DNA from 4 places in the Pseudomonas sp. Marseille-Q8238 genome. Region 4 is predicted to be linked to each of the others. Evidence: predicted binding sites of a transcription regulator. Region 4 holds the regulator's gene; each other region holds the start of a gene.

Region 1 (4,092 bases), 360 kb from region 4:
AGGCCAGGTTAATGGTCAGCGAGGCCGTCAGAATCTACAACACGGAGCGGCCGCATAGGGCCCTGAAATACAAAACGCCCGATGCGGTGCATCGGGCGCTCTAGGTGCCGCAAATCTAGCTGAAACGGTGTAAACCTATTTCAGGACTAGACAGTGCCATTACGGGCTTGGCTCATACTAAAAGGGTTTATTGATCGAACTCGTCCCAGCCGCCCATTTCCTTCCAGCGGTTGACGATGCCGCAGAACAGTTCAGCGGTCTTCTCGGTGTCATAGCGTGCCGAATGCGCTTCGCGCCCGTCGAATTCGATACCGGCTGCCTGGCAGGCCTTGGCCAGAACGGTTTGCCCGTAGGCGAGGCCGGCGAGGGTGGCGGTGTCGAAGCTGGAGAAGGGGTGAAACGGGTTGCGCTTCAGATCGCAGCGCGCGACGGCAGCATTGAGGAAGCCCAGGTCGAAGCTACTGTTGTGGCCGACCAGGATGGCGCGCTTGCAGCCATTGGCCTTGATCGACTTGCGCAGGCCCTTGAAGATCTCACCCAGGGCGTGTTCTTCGCTAACGGCCATGCGCAGTGGGTGATCAAGCTTGATGCCGGTGAATTCCAGGGCCGCCTGTTCGATGTTGGCGCCCTCGAACGGTTCGACGCGGAAGAAATGCGTGTGATCAGGGTAGAGGAAGCCACCTTCGTCCATGGCGATGGTGGTCGCGGCGATTTCCAGCAGGGCATCGGTCGCACTATTGAAACCGCCGGTCTCGACATCCACTACAACCGGCAAATAGCCACGGAAACGTGCCGCCATGGGATGGCGAGGACCGGAGGGCTGGTTGCTGTCGAGTTCGTCGTCGTAGTTGTCTTCGCTCACGCGTGGTTCTCCAGCAAGCGCCAGCGCAGGCTTTCACCAGCGCGCAGGGGGATTACGGTCTGTTCGCCGAAGGGCAGGCTGGCCGGTGTGGTCCACTCTTCGCGTACGAGGGTGACCTGTTCGGTATTGCGCGGCAATTCGTAGAAGTCCGGGCCGAAGTGGCTGGCGAAGGCCTCCAGCTTGTCCAGCGCATTACGCTGCTCGAACGCTTCGGCATACAGCTCGATAGCCGCATGCGCCGTGTAGCAGCCTGCACAGCCGCAAGCGGCTTCCTTGGCGTGTTGGGCGTGTGGCGCGGAGTCGGTGCCAAGAAAGAATTTCGGATTACCGCTGGTGGCGGCATCCAGAAGCGCTTCCTGATGGGTGTTGCGCTTGAGAATCGGCAGGCAATAGAAGTGCGGACGGATACCGCCCACCAGCATGTGGTTGCGGTTGTACAGCAGGTGGTGCGCGGTGATGGTCGCGCCCACATTCGTTGGCGCGGCCTTGACGAACTCGGCGGCATCCCCGGTGGTGATGTGCTCGAACACCAGCTTCAGGCTGGGAAAACGCTCGACCACACGCACCAGGTGCTCGTCGATGAAGCGCTTCTCGCGATCGAAGACGTCCACGTCGGCTCGCGTCACTTCGCCGTGTACCAGCAGGGGCAGGCCGACTTCGGCCATGGCCTCCAGTACGTGGAAGATTTTGTCGATGCTGGTGACGCCAGAGTCGGAGTTGGTCGTGGCGCCGGCCGGGTAGAGCTTTGCCGCGTGGACGAAACCGCTGGCCTTGGCCTCGCGAATTTCATCAGGCGTGGTGCGGTCGGTGAGGTACAGCACCATCAGCGGTTCGAAACGGCTGCCAACTGGGCGGGCGGCGAGGATACGCTGGCGATAGCCGTCGGCTTCATCGACATTGCGCACGGGCGGAACCAGGTTCGGCATGATGATCGCGCGGGCAAAGGTGCGAGAGACGTCCGCGACGGTATGGGGCAGCACGGCGCCATCGCGCAGGTGAATGTGCCAGTCGTCGGGACGCAGCAGGGTAAGGCGGTCGGACATGGAGAGTTCCAGGCGGGTCAAACGTGCTCGCATGCTACCGGAAATGCCCTTTGCCGGCACGGGCTATCAAGTTTTCCCGATGCTGACCGATACCCGAGAGGAATGCCGTTTCTCCCAGTGGAGCCTGTCGTGCGCCAGCCCTATATCGCCTTGTTATGCCTGTTGACCAGCTTGCCGTGGTGCGTGCCGGCTTCGGCTATTACTTTCCAGACGCGCCTGGAAAAGGTGGAATGGAAGGTAGAAGGCGATCAGTTCGAGTGTCGTCTGTCGCAGCCGGTGGCCGATTTCGGCAGTGGCGAGTTCGTGCGGCGTGCGGGTGAGCAGGCGACGTTCCGCCTGAAAGCGCAGGAGCGCTGGATGGGGACGGGCGCTGCAACCCTGCTGGCAGCCGCTGCGCCCTGGCAGCCCGGGCGTGGTGATATCAACCTGGGCTCGGTCAGCGTGGTCGGTGGTGAGGTGCCGTTCAATAGCTCGCAGGAGCAAGCCGGGCGGTTGCTGACCGGCCTGATGGAAGGGCGCAGCCCGCTGGTTCGCCATCGGACGTCAATGGGTGGGGACAGCCTTGAAGTGCGCTTGCTGCCTGCCCGCTTCAACAAGGCCTACAGCGATTACCTGGCGTGTACGGCCAAGCTGCTGCCCGTCAATTTCGATCAGATTCGCAAGGCGCAGGTAGGATTCCCCGGCGGCGGCTCGGCGCTAGACGATGTCGGGCGGGCCAAGCTCGACATAATTCTCGGGTTTCTCAAGGCCGATCCCACGGTCAACCGCATCGAACTTGATGGTCATTCCGACAACAGCGGTAGCCGCCTGACCAACCGTGACCTGTCACGCCGCCGCGCCATCGCCGTGGAGGATTACCTCAAGGCCAATGGCGTGCCGGCAGAACAGATTCTGGTGCGTTTCCATGGCGAGCGCTATCCATTGGCTCCCAACAACAGCGAAGCCAATCGGGCGAAGAACCGCCGCGTGACCCTGAGTCTGTCGCGCGAGGCTCCTTTACCGCCTGCCGAGGAGGTGCCCGCGTCAGCGCCGCCCGTTGCGCCGGCTGCGACAGGGCCGGTTAGTGCGTCCTGAGCCTAGACTTTGCAAATAAACTCGTCGCTTTGTCGTTAGTCCCTGTCGCGCCCCTGTAAAACGGCGGGCGTGGCCGGTAGAATCACGGGTTTTCCGTACAACCCCGTGGAGTTGATTGGCATGGCGGACGTAAAGAAGGTAGTTCTGGCTTATTCCGGTGGCCTGGACACCTCGGTAATTCTCAAGTGGCTGCAGGATACCTATGCCTGTGAGGTGGTGACCTTCACAGCTGACCTCGGTCAGGGCGAAGAGGTCGAGCCGGCACGTGCCAAGGCGCAAGCCATGGGCGTGAAGGAAATCTACATTGACGACCTGCGCGAAGAATTCGTCCGCGACTTCGTCTACCCGATGTTCCGCGCCAACACCGTCTACGAAGGCGAGTACCTGCTGGGTACGTCCATCGCCCGTCCGCTGATCGCCAAGCGCCTGATCGAAATCGCCAATGAGACCGGCGCCGACGCCATCTCCCATGGCGCCACCGGCAAGGGCAACGACCAGGTGCGTTTCGAGCTGGGTGCCTATGCACTCAAGCCAGGTGTGAAAGTGATCGCCCCGTGGCGCGAGTGGGACCTGCTGTCGCGCGAGAAGCTGATGGACTACGCCGAGAAGCACGCCATCCCGATCGAGCGCCACGGCAAGAAGAAATCCCCGTACTCCATGGACGCCAACCTGCTGCACATCTCCTATGAGGGCGGTGTGCTGGAAGACACCTGGACCGAGCACGAAGAAGACATGTGGCGCTGGACCAAGTCGCCGGAAGCGGCGCCGGACACTCCTACCTATATCGAACTGACCTACCGTGCCGGTGACATCGTCGCCATCGACGGTAAGGAGCTGACTCCGGCCCAGGTGCTGACCGAGCTGAACCGCATCGGTGGCGAGAACGGTATCGGCCGCCTGGACATCGTCGAGAACCGCTTCGTCGGCATGAAGTCCCGTGGCTGCTACGAGACCCCCGGCGGCACCATCATGCTCAAGGCTCACCGCGCCATCGAGTCGATCACCCTGGACCGCGAAGTCGCTCACCTGAAAGATGAGCTGATGCCGAAGTATGCCAGCCTGATCTACAACGGCTTCTGGTGGAGCCCGGAGCGCGTCATGCTGCAGCAGATG
Region 2 (4,092 bases), 1.4 Mb from region 4:
GCGCCCATGCAGCAACCATCGCCACGCTGAAACGCCTCAAGGTGCCACGCGCCGGTATCATCCATGCCTTTGCTGGCAGTTACGAAGAAGCCCGCGAATACCTCAAGCTGGGCTTCAAGCTTGGCCTCGGCGGCGCGGCGACGTGGCCTCAGGCCAAACGCATGCACAAGGTCATCGGGCAACTGCCACTGAACGCGGTGGTCCTGGAAACCGACTCGCCCGACATGGCCCCAGCCATGCATCCGCAGCAACGCAACAGCCCGGAATACCTGGGGGATATCTGCGCAAGCCTGGCCGAGCTGTTGCGCACCGATGCCGACAGCCTGGCCAGCGCCAGCAGCCGCAACGCGGCAGACCTCTTTGGTTGGGCCATACAGTGCCCAGGGCGTAACCTGGATTAGCCGAAGGCGTAACTTGCATCAGCAGCCAGGCGATGGATTTCGCCTACGGCTAATCCGCCCTGCAGACTGCCGTCCTCAGGAAGCAGGGTGGATCACGCTTTATCGATCCACCAAGGGATGCCGGTAGACGAGAAGAGCATCAGCTACGCGTTCCGATTCCTCGTTACGAGGTGTAATTTCATCGCAATGAAAAAGCCCGCCAAATGGCGGGCTCTCGTCAGGCAGGTTATTTAGACACGGAAGGCGCTGATCAACTCCTTGAGGCGTGCCACCTGGTCAGACAGTTGCCGGCTGGCCTGCTCGGTCTGCACCGCGCCTTGCGCCGTGCGCTCGCCGGCCTGGTTGATTTCCACGATGTTCATGTCGATATCGTGGGCAACTGCCGTCTGCTGCTCGGCCGCTGCAGCGATCTGCTGGTTCTGGTCAACGATCATGCCGACTGCACCCAGGATATTCTCCAACGCCTGTTGTACCTGGCTCGACTGGCTGACAGCGTTCTCCACCATCTGGTGGCTGCCATTCATCGCAGTGACCGTCGCCCCAACTCCATTCTGCAAGCGGCCGATCATCTGCTCGATTTCCTCGGTGGACTGGTGCGTGCGCTTGGCCAGGTTACGCACCTCGTCGGCCACCACGGCGAAACCACGGCCCTGTTCACCAGCCCGCGCGGCCTCGATGGCAGCGTTGAGCGCCAACAGGTTGGTCTGCCCCGCAATGCCCTTAATCACCTCCAGTACCTGGCTGATCGAGGCACTGTCGGCCGCCAACTGATTGATCACGCCGACCGACTGGTCGATCTCGTTGGCCAGCCGCTGGATGCTACCCACCTGGGCCTCGACCGTAGCCCGACCGCTGACGGTTTCCTGGTTGACGCTATGGGCGCTATCCACGGCCGCAGAAGCGCTACGTGCCACTTCCTGCGCGGTGGCCGACATCTCGTTCATCGCCGTGGCGACCTGTTCGATCTGTCCACGTTGCGCAGTGACGGCCTGGCTGCTTTCACCGGAAACCAGCTCCACGCGATCAGCCTGACGCTCGACTTCTGTCACGGTCTGCCCGACCAATTCGATCAGGTCACGGATCTTCGCCACGGTGCCGTTGAACACCTCGCCCAACTCGCCCAACTCGTCCTGACTGCTGACATTGACCCTGACGGTCATATCGCCGGCCGCTACCTGCCCCAGGGTCTTGCCAAAACCTTTCAGCGTTGCCCGGGTAGACACGTAGAAACCGCCATACAGGTAGCCGATCAACACGAACACCAGTACCAGTGCCACAACCAGCAGCACCATCTGCGTACGCTTCTGCTCCAGGCGCTGGCCCAGTTCCTGATCGAGGTACTGCAATACCGCATCGTTCAGGGCATAGGTCTTGTCGATACCTGTGGTCATCTGGGTGAAGAAGTCTTCCCACGGGGCATCCAGAGAGTCTGCCATGAGGATATTTTCCTCAAGCAGCGCCCCGGCATCGGGCAAGGTCTTGCGGCTGGCTTCCGCTGCAGCGGACAGCGCGCGTTGCGCCTCGGCACTGCCTTCCAGGGCGTTTTGAATCTTGAAGCCGTATTCGGCGTGCAGCTTTTCCAGCTCCTGCAACAGTTCGTCGAGACGAGTGCTGTCGGCAGAGCCGAGAATGCCCTGTCCCAGGGAATACGTACCCAAGGCACGGCCCTTGCTCAGCGCCTTGGTTACTGGCGGCGTGACGGTCGTCATCAGTTCTGTCATCTGCCGCACGGTCAGGTCGCTGTCCTGACTCAGACCGGACTGGCTGGCGACAAACTTGATGAACACTTCGGCGTTATCCAGCGCCTTGGTCGCCATGCTCGACTTGCTGCGCTGCGAACTCTGCTGCTTCACCTCTTCCAGCGCACTGCGGACCGCATCCCGCTGCACGTTGAATTCCGCAATCTTCTGCGCGTCGCTGCTGCTGGATTGCAAAGCGTCCAGGGTCTTGCCGACGCTGGCTTCCAAATCGCCAATCTGCACGAGCAGTTTATCGGCCATACCGGATTGACCAAGCACCGCATTGACTTCAGCGAGGTCATTGAGCCGCTCGAGCTCCTGACGCATGTTCAGGCTCTGCTTGAGCAGTTCGAGGCTCTGCAGCTCAGACCGGGTATCGACGAACTCGTTGTACGAGTCGCGCACCAGATAGAAATTGGTGATGAGCATGGGCAGGAAGAAAAGCACACTGATCAAGCTGAACTTCATGCCGAAGCTCATGCGATTCATCAGGGCGATGGCGGGATACAACACGCTATTCACTAGACGTCTCCTGTTGCCATTATTGTTATATGCCTAGGCTGGAGTAGCCGGGCAATGGAACGGCAAGGTGCTTACTGGAACTGCAATGCGGGTAGATCACGCCCATCTGAAACAGACGCCTACCCTGAGGTTTTTCATCAAAAAGCGGCCTCAACAGGCACTTTTCGCGTAATCCCCAGACAACCGTATACCCGATATCGGCCCCTACCTCTGTAACTTAAGGTTAAGGATATGCCGTTCAGTGAACATTCGTATTGATCTGCCTCAGGCAGGATGAGGCTCCGCCGCCTGGAGATACCCCGGCCACACGGCGAAAGGTCCGGTGAACGGATTGTAGGAGGGGAAGAAGGTCAGGCACACCTGTGCAGATGTGCCTTGATGCTGCCGGGGCGACTAGCGCCCCTATCAGTCAGCTGAATATCAGAGAAAAAGTATCCAGACTGCGAACGCGGCGTACCAAAGCACCGCGGCACGCACCAGCAGTTGCCACAACGCATCGAGGCTGCTGACCCCTGACTCTCCGGGCTGTGGCTCCGGCAGCTCACCCGCAGCACGGCCGGCACTGACCAACAACTGTGCAGCGGGGATGTCCCAGCTGAGCAAGTCATGCAGGACCACTCGACTCACCGCGGCAAAGTTGCCGACCAATGCAAAACTTGCCGCCAATACCCGTACCGGCAGCCAATCAAGCGCATGACGAAGCTGAGCGGCACGCTCGACCAACGGCGCCTGCTGGGAATGCTCGACCACCAGAGCCAGCAGACGATAGGCCAATGCCACCAGCGGGCCGAGCAGGGCATACCAGAAGATCACCACGAAGAAGCCCTGATAGGCCTGCCATAGCTGATAGCGCTGTACGTTCAGCAGCAACTCAGCCTCGCCATCGGCGACAACACCCAGGTCACGCTCGGCCACATGCAGGGCTGCCTGGTCATCGCCACGTCGCCAGGCATCACGGAAAGGCCCTAACGCCGTCAATACGTCGCCACGACCCAGGCTGTAGATCAGGATCAACAGATGCACAGGCAACGCCAACCAACCGTAGGCCAACGGCTTGATCAACAGCAGCAGAATACCGAGTACCACCACCGGCAACAGGACCAGCACCAGCAAACGCCCCCACGGCGATGTCTGCTCGCGCCCCTCGCCACGCGCCAATAGCTGAAGCCACGGACCGTCCTTCTGAATACGCTGACGCCAGGCCGAGAACTTCTCGACCCACAGCACCAACAACAGCACCAGAAAACTCATCTCTCGCTCTCCTTGGTCAACAACGCGGTACGCAAGCGCGACCAGTCGAAACAGGGGCCCGGATCGGTCTTGCGTCCAGGAGCAATATCACTGTGGCCGCAAATTCGCTCGACGCTCATCGCTGGATAAACCCGCAGCATTTCGCTCGCCAGGGTCGTCAGCGCAGCATATTGGGCATC
Region 3 (4,092 bases), 790 kb from region 4:
TGGTCGATTTGTACAAGTCACTCGGTGGCGGCTGGCAGGCTGCGCCAGCCGGCTGAGCCTCACCTAATCGGAGCATGAACATGGCACTCAAGACAGACGATTTCACCCTGCACGACGTCGATGATTTTCCGCTGGTGCGCTTTCGCGGTGAGGCGGCCATTCCCGGTTATGCGCCGGTCTGGGCCGATGAACTGGAGGCGCTGCTCGCTCACGGCGAACGCTTCGTCATCCTCTACGGCGCCATGCGCCAGGACGAGTCCCATGAGGACCGCAAGTCGCGGGGGCTCTGGCTCAAGCGGCGCAAGGCGGAGCTGGGGCGTTACTGCGCAGGGTTGGTCAGCGTGGTGGCGGATGCCCAGGCGCGGGAGGCAATGCAGCCGAAACTCGACGGCGCGGTACGGGCATTCGGCGTGGCGCAGGTGCTGGCCGCCGATGCCGAGGAAGCTGAGCGTCTGGCGCTTGGTCTGTTGGCTGAGTCGCGAGTCTGATTAAGCTCTGCGCACGAGGCAGGGTGGACAATGCTGCTTTTGTCCACCAGTGCGCTCACCGAGCGGTGGACGGAAAAAGCGACGTTCACCCTACGAGCTACGCAGGAGAAGGTAGTCGTTCAGGCGGATCGCTTTGAGGCAGTTGCAGACATCGCTACGGTGGGCTGAAGCCCACCCTACAAATTCTGCACCCTGCGTAGGGTGGGCTTTAGCCCACCAACCGGTGCGTCATGAAACGCAAAGACTGAATGTCCGCAACTGCCTCGTTTCGACCACTCATGCCCTTCGTAGGGTGGGACGGGCCGCGTAGGTCGCAGCTCACCGACCTACCTGGCGGGGCACTCCGTGCTGCGGGTACGACGTCTGCACTTATCGAATGGCGCCCCCGCGTGGTGTGTGCCTGAGCTGCGTAGCCCGTTCCACCTACGGGCCTCTACTGAGATATCAATGCCGCCACCCGGCGGCATCGATTATCAGAGCTTCAATTGGCCGATGGCCTTGCTTAGCTCGTTGGCCAGGCCCACCAGTTCGGCGCTGGTGTTGGCCGATTCCAGAGTCTGCTCCACGGTGTGCTCGGTGACATCGCGAATGCCGACGATGGAGCGGGTCATCTCCTCGGCGACTTGGCTCTGTTGCTCGGCGGCGACGGCGATCTGCGTGTTGCTCTCGCGCATCAGTGCCACGGCATGGGCGATGGTGGCCAGCGCTTCGCCGGTAGCGTTGGTTTCCTGCACGCATTGATCGGCCTTGATCGAGCTTTCCTGCATGAACTCGACGGCGTCGCGGGTGCCGGCCTGCAGGGTGCCGATCATGCGGGTGATCTCGTGGGTCGAGTCCTGCACGCGCTTGGCCAGGTTGCGCACCTCGTCGGCGACCACGGCAAAGCCACGGCCCATCTCGCCGGCACGGGCGGCTTCGATGGCGGCGTTGAGGGCCAGCAGGTTGGTCTGTTCGGCGATGCCGTGAATGACGTTGACCATGCCGCTGATGGTCTGGCTGTCCTCGGCCAGGCGGTTGACCATCTCGGTGGTCTGCTGCACGCCAAGGGACAGGCTGGCGATGGCCTGACCGGCACGGCCCACCACTTCACGACCGGCACTGCTCAGGCGGTCGGCTTCGGTGGACTGGTCGCGGGTGTCGGCGGCGTGTTGGGCGATGTGGAATACCGTGGCGGACATCTCGTTGATCGCGGTCGCGGCCTGGTCGGTCTCGCTCTGCTGGCCGAGCATGCCCTGGCGCACATCGTCCATGCTGCTGGCCAGGCGCTTGGCGCCGTCGTCGAGGCGGGCGGCGGCCTGGGCCACGGTGCTGACCACGCGCTGGTAGCCGCTCTGCATGGCATTGAAGGCGCCGGCCATCTGGCCGACTTCGTCCTGGCTGTCACTGAGGGCGCGGGCGGAGAGGTCACCGCTGCGCTCGACGTGCAGCATGATGTCCTTCAGCGCATTGAGGTGGCTGAGGATGAAGCGGATCAGCAACTGCGAAGCGGCCAGCAGAAGCAGCATCAACACCGCCACGGCCATGGCATAGGCGCCGGCACGTTCCTGGAAGACCTGGAACAGGCTCGGTGCATGGGCCAGCACTGCCAGGCGCTGGCCGTCACCGGCATCCTGAACCCAGGCCCCGATCACGCCGTTATCGCCGTTGGGTTGCAACTCGACCCAGCCACGGGCCTGGGCGAGAGGCGAGCTGTCGGCGACACCAGGCACGCTCGGGCGGCTGCCACTGGCGAAATACACCAGGTCGGCCTGGGCCGGTGGCCGGCTACCTTGCGGCCAGGCGGCGATCAGCGCGGCGCGGCCTTCTGTCGCTGCGCGTGCCGCATCGATACGGCCACTGTGCTCCTGGCGTACGGCGAACAGCACCAGCAGCAGGGTGATGACGAAGACCACCAGGTTGACGGCCCAGAACTTGTATTTCAGCGAGAGGTTTTTTATCCAGGTGCCCATACATGACTTCTTCGGGTAGGTGGATGGCATTTGGCCATATCGTGCCGGAACGAGGAAGTGCCGACTTGATCCGCGTCAATACGATGTGGTTTTCCCCAGGGCCTGTTGGTGTTCCATTCGGCTGATTTTATCGTTCGCGAATGAAGCAGGCCCTAAAGCTTAGCGGTTGGATGGTGACGATCTTTAGCGGGTTGCCGCTGATTTTCGTGAGAAAAAACTCAGCCCGGTTGATGAAAGTGGCCGCTGTCCGGCTTGAAGCGGTAAGCCAGAGCGGCCAGCAGCAACGTCGCCACGGCCATCGCGATCCAGCTCAGGCGCAGGTCGTTGCTGTACTCGCGCACCAGGCCAGCGAGCAGCGGCGCACTGGCGGCAATCAGGTACCCGCCACCCTGGACGAAGGCCAGCAGGTCGCCGGTTTGTTGCGGGTCGTCGAGGTGGTCCTGGGCAATGATCAGCGAGAGCGGGAACAGCGCGCCAATTCCCGTGCCGAGCAGCACGCAGACCAGCAGCGCCAGGCGCTCAGGTGCCAACACCAGGCAGGCCAGCCCCAGCAGCAGGCTGCTCAGCACCATGAACAGCGGTACCCGGCGATCCGGCCAGCGGTGCAACTGGCTGGAGATCAGCAGGCCGGCGATCACTTCGCAGACGGTCAGCCCACCGAGCAGCAGGCCGCTGGATGTCGCGCTCCAGCCCAGTGCCGTGTAGTAGGGCGGCAGCCAGGCCAGCACCAGGGTGTAGGCACCGGTGCCAATGCCGAAAAAGCACAGCAGCAGCCAGGCACGCGGGGAGCGCCACAGGCTCAAACCGGCCAGCGCCAGGCTGGTGTCTTCCGGCGGTGCGGGTGTTGCGGTGGCGCGCAGCCATACGCCAGCGGCCAGCAGCGCCGGCAGGCCCCACAAGCCCAGGGCCACAGGCCAGCCGAACAGCCCGGCGAACCAGGGCGTGCCGGCCGCAGCGAGTGCTGCGCCGGCCATGATCGCGCAGCTGTAGAAGCCGATCAGGCGTCCGCTGTCAGCGGCAAAGCGGCGCTTGATCAATGCGGGCAGCAGTGCCTGGACAAAGGCGATGCCGGCCCCGGCGAGCAGGGCGCTGAGTACCAGCGAGTCGGCGCTGGGCGCCAGCCAGCGCCACAGGCAGGCGAGCATGACGAACAGCATGCCGCAGAGCATGCCGCCGCGTTCGCCGAGCAGGCGCCGCAGCAGGGTCGCGGCCAGGGCACCGAGGCCCATGGCGATCACCGGCAGGGTGGTGAGCAGGCTGGCGCCGACGTGGTCCAGGCCAGTGTCCGCCTGGATCTGATCGAGCAGCGGGCCGACCCCGGCCAATACCGGGCGCAGGTTGAGGCCGAGCAGGATGACTGCGGCCAGCAGCAGTGTGTCGCGTTTCATGTCGAGGCTCCCTGAGCCGTGTTGGGTGCGCGGCGCAGGGCGACCAGCACCACGCCAAGCGTGATGCACAGTGCAGCCAGGCCCATCACCGGGCTACCCGGTTCACCGAATACATAGATGGCCAGGCCCGCGCCGGACAGCGCGGTGACCGAGCCCATCTGGCTGAGAAATACCGCCCCGGCGATTTTCTGCAGCATGAAGTACAGCGCATACATGGTGCTGAACAGCAGCACCTGCGCCAGCAGCAACCACAGCGCAGTAGGCGAG
Region 4 (4,092 bases):
GGAAGATCGCGTTGAGCAAATCCATGTCATCCGGGCGGCTTTCCAGCTCGACCAGTTGCTCGGACAGTAACTCAAGAATTTCGCCGGCCTCTACCAGGAAGTCCTGGAGAATCTCCTCATCGGCGTCGAAGCTCATCGATTGCGCTCCAAAGGCTCTGTTAGAGCCCTAAAATCCAAGACTGGACAACAGATCGTCGACATCATCCTGATTGGATGCGACGTCCTCACGCTTATCGGCATGAATCTGCGGACCTTCACCCCTGGAAGGTTCTTTTTGTTGTGCTTGCTCGGTGCGCAATGCGTGATGGTCATGCTCGATGCCGGCAAACCGGTCCACATGACTGGCCATCAACACCAGTTTGAGCAGGTTGCTCTCCACCTCGGTGACCAATTGCGTAACCCGCTTGATCACCTGCCCCGTGAGGTCCTGGTAGTCCTGCGCCAAAAGAATGTCATTCAGATGCGAGGACAGCTTCTGGCTGTCACGTTCGCTATGGGCAAGGAACAGTTCGATGCGCTTGGCCAGTTCGCGGAAGGCATCCGCGCTCAACTCACGGCGCATGAAGCGCCCCCAGTCGGCACTCAATGCCTGCGCCTCACTTCCCAGGTCATTGACCAGGGGAGCGCTTTGCTCCACCAGATCCATCGTGCGATTGGCCGCTTTCTCGGTCATCTGCACGACATAGGACAAGCGCTCGGTAGCATCCGTGATCTGCGAAATTTCGCTGGCGTGCGGCATGCGCGGGTCAATCTGAAAATTGACAATGGCATTGTGCAGCTCGCGGGTGAGCTTACCCACCTCCTGATACAGGCCGCGGTCACGCGTCTGATTCAGCTCGTAGATGACTTGTACAGCCTCACCGAAATTGCCTTTTTCCAGGCTATCCACGAGCTGCCGTGCATGGGTTTTCAGAACCGATTCGAGATCGTCCTGAGAGGATTCATCGTGTGCCATAGCGCCCTCGTGGCGGACATCAGCCATTAACCCGCTCGAAGATTTTTTCGATCTTCTCTTTCAGAACCTGGGCCGTGAACGGCTTGACCACATAGCCATTCACCCCGGCCTGAGCAGCCTCGATGATCTGATCGCGCTTGGCTTCAGCAGTCACCATGAGTACAGGCAAGGTCTTGAGTCGCTCATCGGCGCGCACGGCACGCAACAGGTCGATCCCGGTCATCCCGGGCATGTTCCAGTCGGTTACGAGAAAATCGAAGCTGCCGCTATGCAGCATCGGCAATGCTGTAGTGCCATCGTCAGCCTCGGCGGTATTGGTGAAACCCAAATCGCGCAAGAGGTTCTTGATGATCCGTCGCATCGTCGAAAAGTCGTCAACGATGAGGATTTTCATATTCTTGTCCAAGTCGACCTCCGTACAGTCCTAAACATTACCGGCTCCCGGCAACGTCGCAATCATGAAACCGGTAATTCGTCAGCGTGCGCGCCACTCTCCCAGACGAGCGCGCAAGCGAGCCGCGCACTGACTGTGCAGCTGGCTGACACGCGACTCACTGACGCCCAGGACCTCACCGATTTCCTTGAGATTCAGTTCTTCGTCGTAATACAACGCCAAAACCAGACGTTCACGCTCAGGCAGGTTGGAGATGGCATCGGCCAACGCCGCCTGGAAACGCTCATCTTCCAGTTCGTGCAGAGGTTCTGTCTGGGTGCTACCGGTATCTTCATGCAGTCCGCCGCCATGTTCACCGTCCTGCATGAGGTCGTCGAAACTGAACAAACGGCTGCCCAAAGTGTCGCCAAGAATGCCGTAGTAATCCTCGAGACTCAATTGGAGTTCGGCTGCAACTTCTTGATCTTTAGCATCTCGGCCGGTTCGGGCCTCAATTACCCGGATGGCATCGCTGACCATTCGAGTATTGCGGTGTACCGAACGTGGTGCCCAATCGCCCTTGCGCACCTCATCGAGCATCGCACCACGAATGCGGATACCGGCGTAGGTTTCAAAACTGGCACCCTTGCTGCCATCGTATTTCTTCGAGGCTTCGAGCAGGCCGATCATTCCGGCCTGCGTCAGGTCATCAACCTGAACACTGGCCGGCAGGCGTGCCAGCAGGTGATAGGCGATGCGCTTGACCAGCGGTGCATAGCGCTCGACCAGTTGATGCTGAGAGTCTTGCTCCCGGGCCTTGCTGTACATAAGAAGTCCATTGGCTGCTGTCATACGGCCGAGCCCGCAACCGGTTGCTGCACGAGGCGCTCGACGAAAAACTCCAGATGGCCACGCGGATTGGCCGGCAACGGCCACGTGTCGACTTTCTGGGCTATCGCCTTGAACGCCAGTGCGCACTTCGAGCGCGGGAAGGCTTCGTATACCGCGCGCTGTTTCTGCACGGCCTTGCGGACTGATTCGTCATAGGGCACAGCTCCAACATACTGCAGGGCCACATCGAGAAAACGGTCGGTTACCTTGGTCAGCTTAGCAAACAGGTTGCGGCCTTCCTGAGGGCTGTGGGCCATGTTGGCCAGCACACGGAAACGGCTCATGCCGTAATCCCGGTTGAGCAGTTTGATCAGGGCGTAGGCATCCGTAATCGACGTCGGCTCATCACAGACCACCACGATCACTTCCTGAGCGGCGCGCACGAAGCTGACAACACCATCGCCGATACCCGCTGCGGTATCGACTACCAGGACATCAAGGTTGTCACTGATATCGCTGAACGCCTGGATCAGGCCGGCATGCTGCATGGGCGTCAGTTGCACCATGCTCTGTGTGCCCGAGGCGGCGGGCACGATACGAATGCCGCCGGGGCCCTGAATGAGCACATCCTTGAGATCGCACTCACCGGAAATCACATCCGCCAGGGTGCGCTTGGCGGTCAGGCCGAGCAGTACGTCGACGTTGGCAAGGCCGAGGTCGGCATCCATCAGCATGACCCGTCGACCAAGGTCGGCCAGTGCCAGTGAAAGATTCACCGACACATTGGTCTTGCCGACGCCACCCTTGCCGCCGGTCACTGCGATCACCTGTACGGGATGCCTACTACCCATGGTTTCTATACACCTTGTCTTGCCTGGATTGGGCTGGCCGGAAAATCTCCCGACCCTTCCTCAACACTGGAATACCTTGGACCCTACCACCCACTAGCTCGCATGCCGAGTGGGGTTCTGATAGAGACCGGCGAATACGTCCGCCATGGCTTCCTCGCTCGGATCTTCCGGCGCCTGCAAACTCACTGCCCGGCTAACCAATTGGTGGCTGCGTGGAACCTGCAGGTCATCCGGAATTTTTGGCCCATCAGTGAGATAGGCTACCGGTAGATGCTGGCTGATAGCCAGCCCTAAAACTTCACCCAGACTGGTTGCTTCGTCGAGCTTGCTGATAATGCAGCCGGAAAGGCCGCAACGCTTGTAACTATGATAGGCCGCCTTGAGCACCTGGCTCTGGCTGGTAGCGGCCAATACCAGGTAATTCTTGGCCTTGACGCCTCGTCCGGCAAGGCTTTCCAGCTGCATACGCAGTGCCGGGTCGTTAGCCGGCAAACCTGCCGTGTCGATCAACACGACGCGCTTGCGTGCCAGCGGCGCCAACGCTTGAACCAGCGACTGGCCCGGATCGATCTGCGTCACCGAGACATCGAGAATGCGGCCGAGGGTTTTCAACTGTTCCTGAGCACCGATGCGGAAGCTGTCCATGCTGACCAGCGCGATGCTCTGCGGGCCATATTTGAGTACATAGCGAGCGGCCAGCTTGGCCAGCGTGGTGGTCTTGCCCATGCCGGCCGGGCCCACCAGAGCGATAACACCGCCCTCCTCCAGAGGCTCTTCCTTGGGCGTCTTGATCGTATGCGCCAGGTGCGCCAACAGCATGCGCCAGGCTTGGCGTGGATCACTTTCCTTGCCAACGCGCTCCAGCAATGTCCGAGACAGCTCGGCTGGCAACCCCATGCGTTGCAGGCGGCGCCACAGGTTGGCCTGCTGCGGGCGTTTATTCTGCATCTGCCCCCAGGCAATGGAGCCGAGTTGCACCTCGATCAGCTCACGCAGACCGTGCAGTTCGGAGCGCATGGCATCCAGCGCACGTTGATCGACAGGCGCTGCGCTCACGGCAGCAGGAGTCGGCGGAGCAACCG

The links. Region 4 encodes FliA, which starts transcription of late flagellar genes. Its sites were predicted from a motif close to CTAAAGTTTNNNNNNNNNNNGCCGNTAA; they were not measured.
Region 1: ACWPW0_RS09155 (flagellar protein MotY) is a predicted target of FliA. The motif match lies at 1,971-1,998, and genes of this name have one in related genera.
Region 2: ACWPW0_RS04225 (methyl-accepting chemotaxis protein) is a predicted target of FliA. The motif match lies at 2,857-2,884, and genes of this name have one in related genera.
Region 3: ACWPW0_RS14625 (methyl-accepting chemotaxis protein) is a predicted target of FliA. The motif match lies at 2,597-2,624, and genes of this name have one in related genera.

What each region holds. Positions count from the first base shown of each region.
Region 1 covers NZ_CBCOPI010000001.1:1,985,817-1,989,908, forward strand. The annotation lists one part of gene ACWPW0_RS09140 (IS3 family transposase) at 1-104, shown strand, start outside; gene rnt (ribonuclease T) at 188-862, opposite strand; gene pyrC (dihydroorotase) at 859-1,905, opposite strand; gene ACWPW0_RS09155 (flagellar protein MotY) at 2,008-2,979, shown strand; gene ACWPW0_RS09160 (argininosuccinate synthase) at 3,100-4,092, shown strand, end outside.
Region 2 covers NZ_CBCOPI010000001.1:954,051-958,142, reverse strand. The annotation lists gene ACWPW0_RS04230 (TatD family hydrolase) at 1-401, shown strand, start outside; gene ACWPW0_RS04225 (methyl-accepting chemotaxis protein) at 632-2,662, opposite strand; gene ampE (regulatory signaling modulator protein AmpE) at 3,083-3,913, opposite strand; gene ampD (1,6-anhydro-N-acetylmuramyl-L-alanine amidase AmpD) at 3,910-4,092, opposite strand, start outside.
Region 3 covers NZ_CBCOPI010000001.1:3,136,449-3,140,540, reverse strand. The annotation lists gene ACWPW0_RS14635 (efflux transporter outer membrane subunit) at 1-56, shown strand, start outside; gene ACWPW0_RS14630 (hypothetical protein) at 81-488, shown strand; gene ACWPW0_RS14625 (methyl-accepting chemotaxis protein) at 962-2,437, opposite strand; gene ACWPW0_RS14620 (MFS transporter) at 2,656-3,825, opposite strand; gene ACWPW0_RS14615 (DMT family transporter) at 3,822-4,092, opposite strand, start outside.
Region 4 covers NZ_CBCOPI010000001.1:2,348,444-2,352,535, reverse strand. The annotation lists gene ACWPW0_RS10905 (chemotaxis protein CheA) at 1-136, opposite strand, end outside; gene ACWPW0_RS10900 (protein phosphatase CheZ) at 167-955, opposite strand; gene ACWPW0_RS10895 (chemotaxis response regulator CheY) at 975-1,349, opposite strand; gene fliA (RNA polymerase sigma factor FliA) at 1,431-2,180, opposite strand; gene fleN (flagellar synthesis regulator FleN) at 2,177-3,019, opposite strand; gene flhF (flagellar biosynthesis protein FlhF) at 3,104-4,092, opposite strand, start outside.